Linked DNA regions of Thermogutta terrifontis. The protein of the gene in region 2 interacts with the protein of the main gene of each other region in a pairwise test. Links are inferred from orthologs where the notes say so. Each region holds a gene or a part of one and is shown on either strand. Other genes may lie near its edges.

Region 1 (5,262 bases), 3.4 Mb from region 2 along the record:
CTGGGATGAGATCAACGACGCCTATGATCCGCGGTTGAAAGAGTGGCGTCTGAATAACCTGAAAAGATTCCCCCAGTTTCGCTTCGAGCAAGTCGACATCTCAGATGAAGCACAGGTGGAAAACGCGTTTGCCAGGGCGGGCAAGCCTGCCTTATCGGCCGTCATCAATCTGGCAGCCCGGGCGGGGGTACGGGCAAGCGTTCGCAATCCAGCCGTCTATTACAAAGCCAACTGCACGGGAACTCTGGTCCTCTTAGAGTTCTGCCGCCGTTATGGGATCAGCAAATTCATCCTCGCCTCCACTTCCAGCCTCTATGGGGCCCACAATCCCGTTCCCTATCGTGAAGATGCCGACACCAACCGTCCGCTGTCGCCCTATGCGGCCTCGAAAAAGGCGGCCGAGACTTTGGCGTTTACCTATCACTACCTGCACAAACTGGACGTCACGGTGCTGCGGTACTTCACGGTTTACGGTCCAGCGGGCCGGCCAGACATGAGCATCTTCCGTTTCATCCGTCAAATCGCGGAAGACGAGCCGATCATCGTGTACGGAGACGGCACGCAGAAACGGGACTTCACCTATGTGGACGACATTGCCGCGGGCACCATCGCCGCCCTTCGCCCGTTGGGCTACGAGATCATCAACCTGGGCGGCGATCGCTCCGTGGAGCTGAACCACGTGATTCGCCTGATTTCGGAAAAACTGGGAAAACAGGCGAAAATCGAGCGGCGTCCGCCGCATCCGGCCGATGTCCGCGCCACCTGGGCGGATATCCACAAAGCAAAAGAACTCCTGGGCTGGGCGCCAATGGTACCCATCGAAGAAGGCATCGCGCGATGCGTCAATTGGTATCTCACGCACCGCGACACGATGCGGACGATCAGTTTGGGGGACTGAGGTGATGTGCGGGACGCCGTCTCCCCCGTGGCATCTATTTCCCAATTGATAACCTTCCCGCGGCCTATTTGATTACGAAATTAACCAGTCGCCCGGGCACAACGATCGTCTTCACAATCTCCTTCCCCTCCAGCAAAGAGGCGATCCGCGGCTCCGCCCGGGCGAGCTTTGCAAGGGTTTCCTGGTCGGTGTCCGGGGGGACAACGATCCGTCCGCGAAGTTTGCCGTTGATCTGAATCGGCACTTCGATCTGCCGTTCCCGCACGAGTTCCGGATCATACTCCGGCCAGGGTTCGTAGGCCAGCGTTTGATTGTGACCGAGAAGCTGCCACAATTCTTCGCAAATGTGCGGCGCAAACGGGGAGAGCAGCAATACGAAGGTCTCCATCACCTTTTTCGGCCGCACTTCTTGCTTGAGAAAGAAGTTGACAAATTCCATCATGCGGGCGATGGCGGTGTTGAACTCCATTCGCTCCACGTCCTCGGTCACCGCTTTGATCGTGCGGTGGAGCACGCGGTTTTGCTCTTCGGTAGGCTCTACATCCTGAACAGCCTGGTTGAGCCGTGCCTCTTCCGCCCGCTCATCCACAATCATCCGCCACACACGGTCGAGGAAGCCACGCACACCGTGAACGCCCTCCATACTCCACGGCTTCGTGGACTCGAGCGGTCCCATGAACATTTCGTAAAGCCGCAAGGAATCGGCTCCGTACTCGCGAACAATATCATCAGGATTGACCACATTGCCCCGGCTCTTGGACATCTTATACGCCCGGGCATCGACGCGAATGGCAGGATTCTCTTTGAGGACGAAAACGTCTCCCCGCTTTTCCACCTGGTCCGCGCGGAGTTTGATCGGCCGCACGGGTTTGCGTGTGGCTTTCACCACAAATCGCATCTCGCCGATTTCTTCGATGTCGTCCTCACTAACCCAGGCTCCGGATTCGTCCTGGTAACCTGTGTATTCCAGCTCGCCGAGGATCATGCCCTGATTGACGAGCTTCTGGAAGGGCTCGGGCGTGCTCACCAGGCCCCGATCGTAGAGGACCTTGTGCCAGAATCGCGCGTAGAGCAGATGGAGCACCGCATGCTCTGCTCCGCCCACGTAAAGGTCGACTGGCATCCAGGCCTTTTCCAGTTCGGGATCCACCAGGGCACGATCATTTTTGGGATCGATGAACCGCAGGTAGTACCAGCACGATCCCGCCCATTGCGGCATGGTGTTCGTTTCGCGTTTGTAGCGTTTTCCGTCCCGTGTCACATACAGCCACTCTGGTGGAGCCTTCTCCAGGGGAGGTTCAGGCGTTTCGTGCTTGGCATCGAACGGCATGTCGGCAGGCAGATCGAGCGGCAATTCTTCCGGGGAGAGCGGTCGCACGCGTCCCGTCGGTCGCCCCTGGTCGTCGAGTTCGTGAAGAATGGGGAACGGTTCTCCCCAGAAGTGCTGACGACTGAAGATCCAGTCCCGCAGCCGATAATTGACCGCCTCGCGTCCCAGGCCGCGACGCGCCAGGTCTTCGGTGATTCTTTTCTTGAACTCGGCCGTGGGCAGGCCGTTGTACGGTCCGGAATTGATCGCCACACCATCTTCCACAAACGCGACCTTTCCGGCCAGCACATCTTCCCGCGAGACACCCGGCCGGTCACCAGGATCGACCACGGGAATAATGGGCAAGTTGTATTGCTTGGCGAATTCAAAGTCGCGGGTGTCATGGGCGGGCACCGCCATGATCGCCCCTGTTCCATAGGTGGCCAGCACATAGTCCGCAATCCAGATGGGAATCAGTTCGCCATTGACCGGGTTGATTGCATACGATCCCGTAAAGACCCCGGTCTTTTCCTTGGACAGTTCCGTGCGATCGAGATCGCTTTTTCGGGCGGCCTGTTCGCGATAGGCCTCGACGGCCTCGCGGTATTCGGGGAGGGTGAGTCGGTCCACAAAAGGATGCTCGGGGGCAATCACCATATAGGTCGCACCGAACAGAGTATCAGGCCGAGTGGTGAATATCCGCAGGCAGGCTTCATCAGGTTTCTTGGGAAAACCGGCCAGCTCCCGATCGCGGCACCAACCCTCATATTCTCGGCGGGATGGAATGCCAGGCTGCTGCCAGAACGTCCCGATGAAGAAATCCACCTCCGCTCCGACACTTCGGCCGATCCAGTTTCTCTGAAGCGTTTTGATGCTCTCTGGCCAATCGAGGAGATCAAGGTCTTTTTCCAGGCGATCGGCATATGCCGTGATCCGCAGCATCCACTGCCGTAACGGGATGCGGATGACCGGGTAACCGCCACGCTCGCTGACACCTCCCACCACCTCTTCGTTGGCCAGCACAGTGCCGAGAGCCGGACACCAATTCACCGGAGCTTCCAATTGGTAGGCGAGACGGTGTTCATCGCGGTAACGCTCGATAGCATCCTCTCCCTGAGCGGCAATTTCTTCCGGAATGGGCAGTTCGCTGATCGGCCGTCCGCGCTGCTGTTCGGTGTCGTACCAGGTGTCGTACAGGATTAAGAAAATGTACTGCGTCCAGCGAAAATAGTCTGGATCCGTTGTGGCGAACTCCCGATCCCAATCGTAACTGAAGCCGATCATCTTAAGCTGCCGACGGAAGTTCGCGATATTGCGGTAGGTTGCTATTCGGGGATGCTCTCCAGTCCGTTTTGCATGCTGTTCCGCGGGAAGTCCAAAGGCGTCCCAGCCCATCGGATGGAGCACGCACTTGCCCTTCATTCGGGCGTAACGGGCCATGATATCCGTGGCCGTGTAACCTTCGGGATGCCCCACGTGGAGCCCTTCGCCACTCGGATAGGGGAACATGTCCAGCACGTAGAACTTCGGTCCGGTGGGAAGCCGCGGACAGGCAAACGTCTTGTTTTCCTCCCAGTAACGTTGCCATTTGGGCTCGATGATCGACGGGTTATAACGTGGCATAGGGCAGTCCCTCGCGTCATTCAGCCAGTAGAGTTAGTCCTTATGGGCTGGCGTCTGTCGCCGGCCGATTTATTCAGCGCCGAACCCCGATATCGGTGGCAAATACCCCCCTCTGATCGGGGTGCAGTTGGGCAAATACGCAAGATTTAATTCTGCTGGAAATGCGTCAGAAATGTGGATTCTAACGACTGAGGGCAACGGGGGTAAAGGGAAGGTTCGGGAAGCGATTCAGCGGTCGGCTTCCCGTCTGCCAGGCCCCGAACCCGAATGAGCTGTCTCGTTTCTCCCGGCCTTTTACTTTCGCCTTTTGAGAATTCGGAACTGGTCTCGACGCGTCGCAAGCAAATCGGTACTCTTAGGAAGTGATTTTTGGTCAGGAGCGACCGTCAACAGTACTTCAAGGAGGAAGATCATGTTGAAAAGGCACTGGCTTTGGCTGGGAGCGGGACTCCTCTGTGTCAGTGGAACTCTCGTCTATCAACTGGCTGCGCAACAGGTGGCACCTCCTGCAACTCCAGTGCGGCCTTCGGCCGTCCGCAATATCGCAGTGGTGGATATCGAGTACATCTTTAAAAACCACCTTCGCTTCAAGCAAGAAATGAGTGCTTTGAGGTCCGAAGCCGCTGCCGTGGAGCAATGGGCCCAGCGGGAACAGGAGTCCCTTAAGGCGCTCGCCGAACAACTCAAGGACCATCAGCCGGGATCTTCCACTTACAATCAAATTGATGACACTCTCGTTAAGCGGCAAAAGGATTTTGAGGCGGAAGTCATCAAGAAACGCAAGGAATTCCTGCTGCGGGAAGCCAAGCTCCATTACGCTACGTATCAGGAAATCGTCAACGAGATCCAGTATCTCGCCGCGGCCAACGGAATCGTGATGGTCCTGCGGTTCAACGGTCAGGAGGTCGATCCGAATTCGCCCGACGATGTCCTCCGCTACATCAACCAGCTGATCGTCTACAAAGCGCCCGAGCTGGACCTGACTCCCATAGTCCTCCAGCGGCTTAACGCCCGGGCTCAGTCGGCGACGACATCTGCCTCCACGAATTCGTTGCCGGTGGTTCCCAACCAGGGCGGTTATCCTCGGCCAACCACTCCGGGCACCTTGCGGTGAGAGTGGCAACAGCGGTGATTGGTCTGTCGGCAGAACTGTCAACCCTTGGATAACGATTTACGACCTGGATGCTCTCCTTCAGATCACAGCAAACGATTGCTCGCCCGGTGGCCGTCGAGGGCTTCGGATACTGGTCGGGTGAAGACTGCCGCGTGGAGTTTCGGCCGGCACCACCCAACACAGGAGTGGTGTTTGTGCGTGAAGACCTCCGCCATCGCCCGCGAATTCCCGCCCGGCTGGAATATCGTATCGAAATGCCGCGGCGGAGTTGTCTCGAATACCGGGGCGTTCGGGTGGAAATGGTGGAACACGTCATGG
Region 2 (4,858 bases):
GCGGAGCTTGCCCGAGATGATGACCCTGCTTATTTGATTGTCAAGCGTCTGATTGTGGATTATGAAGTGGACGGTCAGCCCGGGCATATCGAGGCGACCGATCCTCAGACAATCCAATTTCCCAGCGCGGCCGTGCGGGAGCCGACGGTGAAACTGCTCCCGATTACGGTCGGGCGATGTGAGTTGGGTGTCTCCCAGCCGGGAAAATACACTATCAAAACGTCCCGTGGCCGGGAAATTTCGTTAACAATCCCGCAACTACCTCCCTGCCCCTCGCTTTCTGGAAAATGGGAGTTGCGGTTCTTCCCGGGGTCGCCTCAGTCCAAGTCGATCACGCTGGAGAAGCTGATCTCATGGACGGAGTTCCCGGAGCCCGAGTACCGCTACTATTCAGGCCGGGCCGTGTATTCCACGGAAATATATGTCGAGTCCGTGCCTCGAAGCCCCGCACGAGAAAACTGGAGTGTGGAGCTGGACTTGGGTGAGGTGCAGGTGGCGGCCCAGGTCTCCGTCAACGGAAAGCCTGTGGGGATTCTGTGGCATCCGCCGTATCGCATCAATATCGGAAAGCATCTCGCGCCGGGCGCGAATACACTGGAAATCGAGGTCGCCAACCTGTGGATCAACCGCATGATCGGAGACGAACAACTGCCGGAGGATTCCGAACGAAATCCAAACGGAACGCTCAAGCGCTGGCCCGATTGGCTGCTCCGCGGAGAGCCGTCTCCCACCGGCCGACAAACTTTCACCACCTGGCGATTGTGGAAAAAGGACGATCCGCTTCAGCCGTCGGGTCTCCTCGGACCGGTGCAAATTCGTCAGTGGGTACCGGTGCTTATTTCGCTGGAATACCAAAGGCCGGAGGAGAGGCAGCTTTTTGAATGAAAGGCTCGCCCGATTCTGCGAAACTGCCAGATGACAGACAGTCACAGTTAACGTGTTGTCGAGGCGATTCTTGAATCGCCCGACCAGTGGCCTTTGGGAAAAACCTACGGCGTACCACGGGCACAATGTGTTGTAGGGGCAAGTCATGAATTGCCCCTACCGCGTAATCAGGAGAACGCCGGACGTGACAGGCACGTCCCTCCGGAAAGGGTCGGAGGGGCACGCTTGTCGTGCCCGGTGAATGGGAAAATGGGTGATCGAGCGTGAAATGGCGGACGTGACAAGCACGTCCCTCCACGTATGGACGTGACGAGCACGCCCCTTCGAAGGCATCTCCCTCCGGGCTGAATCTCGGCTCCGCACGGACCTGTGCGGTGGTCTGCCTCCCCAGCAGCGGAGAAAGAGCGGCAAGGGATGAGGCATACGCCGGACTCGGGCAGGCCGTCATCCCGGCCGCTTGCCGATCATGGCCTCGAATTGCTCTTCGGTGATCGTGGGAACACCAAGGGCCCGCGCCTTATCCAGCTTGCTGCCGGGGTTTTCCCCCACAAGCACAAAATCTGTGTTCCGCGAGACACTGGAAGCCGCATGGCCGCCCAGCCGTTCGATGAGTTCCTCGATCTCTTGCCGGCTGTAGTTTTTGAGCGTTCCCGTCACCACGATGGTCTTGCCCGCAAGCGGCTTGGGGGCGGACTCCTCCGGGACGTCCTCGGTCATCTTGACACCGCAGCGGCGGAGTTCCTCGATGATGTGCTGACCACGCTCGCTGTGCAGAAAGTCATAGACACTCCGTGCGATGATGGGGCCAATTTCGTTGATCTGTGAAAGCTCTTCCACAGTCGCCTGGCGAAGGCGGTCCATACTGCGAAAATGCCGCGCCAGAATGGCCGCCACCTTCGTTCCCACATGCCGAATGGCCAGGGCTGCTAGCAGGCGGGCCAGTCCACGGTTCTTGCTTTCCTCGATATTCTTGAGCAACTTCGTGGCCGACTTTTCCCCCATGCGTTCCAGTTTCACCAGTTGATCCTTGGTCAGATGATACAGATCGGCATAGCTGCGGACAAGCCCCTTTTCCACAAGCTGATCGATCAGCTTTTCCCCCAACCCCTCGATATCCATGGCATCGCGGCTGGCGTAATACCGCAGCCGCTCTTTAATTTGTGCCGGGCATTCGTGGTTGGGACAGCGAATGTAGACCCCGCCTTCATCCCGCACCAACGGCGTGTTGCACTCAGGACAGTGCGTGGGGAATTTGAATTTAGGCAAGGGGCGTGTGCGTTCATGCTTTTCCACCCGCACGATATGGGGGATAATTTTGCCTGCCTTTTCGACCACCACGACATCGCCAACGCGGACATCCTTACGCTCGATTTCGTCGGCGTTATGGAGGCTGGCATGGGCCACGACGGTCCCCGCCAGAAGCACCGGTTCGAGGTCGGCCACCGGCGTGACAATTCCCGTCTTTCCCACCTGCACGCGGATTTGCAGCACCCGCGTTTTGGCCTCATACTTCTCAAACTTGTAGGCCATGACCCACCGCGGGCTTTTCGCTGTGGCGCCCAGCCGCTCGCGTTGATCGAAGCGGTTCACCTTGAGGACGAGGCCGTCGATTTCGAAGTCCAGCTCATGGAGGTGCTCGATCTGCTCTTCGCAGTAAGCAATGGCTTTTTCGATATCGTCAAAACAGGCGACTCCCGGCGGGATGGGAACTCCCCAACCCTTGACCTTCTCCAGAAACTCCATGTGCGTCTTGACATCAAACCCCTCGGAATACCCCAGCCCGTGACAGATGAACCGCAGTCGCCGCTGAGCGCATATCCGGGGATCGAGAAGTCGGATGCTCCCCGCGGTAGCGTTGCGCGGATTGGCAAAGAGCGGCTCACCACGTTTTTTCTGCTCCTCGTTGAGTTTGACGAGGTCGGAGTTGGTCATGTACACCTCCCCGCGGATTTCGACCATGGGGGGATGTCCTTTTCCCAGCAGCCGCAGGGGAACCCCGCGGACGGTGCGGATGTTGTGGGTCACATCATCTCCCACAAATCCGTCGCCCCGCGTCACCCCCCGCACAAGTCGCCCATTTTCGTAGTGGATAGCCACCGCCACCCCATCGATTTTCGGCTCCACGACCCATTCCACCGGCTCGCCATTGAGGAGCTTCTGGACCCGCTGCGCGAAATTTCGCACCTCTTGGGCACTGTAGGTGTTCTCGATCGACAGCATGGGCACGCGGTGCGGGACCTGCTGGAGCGATTCGATCGGCTGCTCCCCCACACGCTGCGTGGGACTATCCGGGGTGATCAGTTCCGGGTGCGCTTCCTCGAGTTCCCGAAGCCGCTGCATCAGGCGATCGTATTCCAGGTCCGAGATTTCGGGCGAGGCCTCCACGTAGTACTTGTAATCGTGGTAGCGAATCAGTTCGCGGAGACGCTGGATTTCTTCCGCCACATTCTCGCTCATAGGGCACCCTTTTCCTGCTGGCGATCTTTGCCTATCGGAATGGAGACGTGACGTGGATTGAAAACCATCACAAAAGAGAACAACCGTCACACCGCGGTCAGACGCAAGAGACACTGTAGCAAGCAGCGGCGATGGATAAAAGCGGTGTCACGATGCAGCCGAAACTTTGTTGCGAGCAAAGGCCCGCTGCCCGACGATACATCGCACGAGCCGTGTAGGAAGTTAATCACACCCGCAGGCCACCACGCATGAAACCGCCCCACCCCGCACGGCGTTGGGGATGAGACACAAGAACCGTAGCGGTTCATGACCGGTATTGCGGAACTGATGGGGAACGCCTCCGGGGACAAACACGACCGATCCCGGCCCAATTGGGAATTCCCGGCCGTTTTGAATGACGACTCCGTGCCCCGAGAGCACAAACACCTCATGTTCGTAATGATGCTGATGGTGGGGGGTGTGTCCGCCGGGGGCCACCTCGAACTGGCGCATCGTGAAATTGGGCGCGCCATCGGGCTCTCCGATGAGGTAGCGGATTTTGCACCCCTGAGCGCCCTCCATCGTCACATCCTGGAGCGGAATTTCTTCAAAATGCACAACTTTCATGGAATGTCTCCCTGATTGGGTGCAACCCGGGCTGAAGGTCACGGTAAACTCCGCCACGGTATTCGCTCGCACCAGACTGCTGTTCCCGACGCTTCCTCGCGGGGGAGTCGCCCACCGTTCAGTCGCTTCAGTGCATTATAAACGCGCGGGAACCGAACCGTCTTTCAATGGCGGTGTCACAGACGATAACAACGCATCGGAAAAACTGGCAACGGGGTGGGCTGGGTAAAGTTTTCGGAGATATGGGCCGATTTATGAGACAGAACCGAACATCGAAGAAGCAATTTTTCCGTCTCAGATTTTTAGAGGATCGTTGTAACAAGGTCTAGAGCGTTTTCGGGCGATACCTGGTGGTCCGTCTTGAGGGAACCCCTCTCGCATTGCGGGAATGGAGGCTTCCTCGATGGCAGACCTCAAACAGCGTCGGGAAGAGATCCTGCGAGAGTTGCGGTCGGAGGCTGGCCGGGAAAGGGTTATCCAGCGACTTAAGTCGCTGATGGGGCTTCGCCCGGATCAGCCGCTTCCCAATGGGACGCCGATCGTCACCACGTTGATCCGCCTCGAACAGCAATCGCGGCCATCGTCTCGGCAGGCGTGATTGAGGCCAGCCGGGCAGCGCGGAGGAGATAGCTCTCGCGTCCCCTTTCGAGGCGGTTGCTAGGGCTTCTGCCCGGCGCGATCGAAACGCACGGTTTCGGTCGGCTGGCCCCGTGTCACCCGGGAGTGTTTGGTGGCGCTTGGGGGCCTGCTGTCCGTCATTTCACAGCAGAACTTTGGGATTGGCAGGGAAAGGAGTCCCGCCTAGGGGATGGAGGGATCGGTTGTATAACGAGCTCCCTGGCTTGCGGGAGGACGCTATGGACTCTTTGAGGGATCCGTCTCCGGCGGGTGATCAGGAAGTGGGCACCAG

Evidence for each region. The genes of interacting proteins can lie anywhere in the genome.
Region 1: the proteins of ligA (region 2) and leuS interact in binary tests that used the Escherichia coli proteins (3 or more experiments, as listed by UniProt). The link is inferred for Thermogutta terrifontis from one-to-one orthologs.

What each region holds. Positions count from the first base shown.
Region 1 is NZ_CP018477.1:1,348,322-1,353,583, reverse strand. The notes cover bases 763-4,146. They hold leuS (leucine--tRNA ligase), read right to left. Parts: upstream 3,831-4,146; coding sequence 963-3,830; downstream 763-962. Other genes in these bases: THTE_RS05085 (NAD-dependent epimerase/dehydratase family protein), read left to right, coding at 763-898. Also shown: more of THTE_RS05085, read left to right, coding at 1-762; THTE_RS05075 (OmpH/Skp family outer membrane protein), read left to right, coding at 4,243-4,944; lpxC (UDP-3-O-acyl-N-acetylglucosamine deacetylase), read left to right, coding at 5,013-5,262.
Region 2 is NZ_CP018477.1:4,700,227-4,705,084, reverse strand. What follows is about bases 837-3,816. They hold ligA (NAD-dependent DNA ligase LigA), read right to left. Parts: upstream 3,343-3,816; coding sequence 1,330-3,342; downstream 837-1,329. Other genes in these bases: THTE_RS17410 (cupin domain-containing protein), read right to left, coding at 3,565-3,816; THTE_RS17420 (glycosyl hydrolase), read left to right, coding at 837-885. Outside these bases: more of THTE_RS17420, read left to right, coding at 1-836; more of THTE_RS17410, read right to left, coding at 3,817-3,948; THTE_RS17400 (hypothetical protein), read left to right, coding at 4,352-4,546; THTE_RS17395 (hypothetical protein), read left to right, coding at 4,806-4,858. UniProt on the Escherichia coli protein: DNA ligase that catalyzes the formation of phosphodiester linkages between 5'-phosphoryl and 3'-hydroxyl groups in double-stranded DNA using NAD as a coenzyme and as the energy source for the reaction.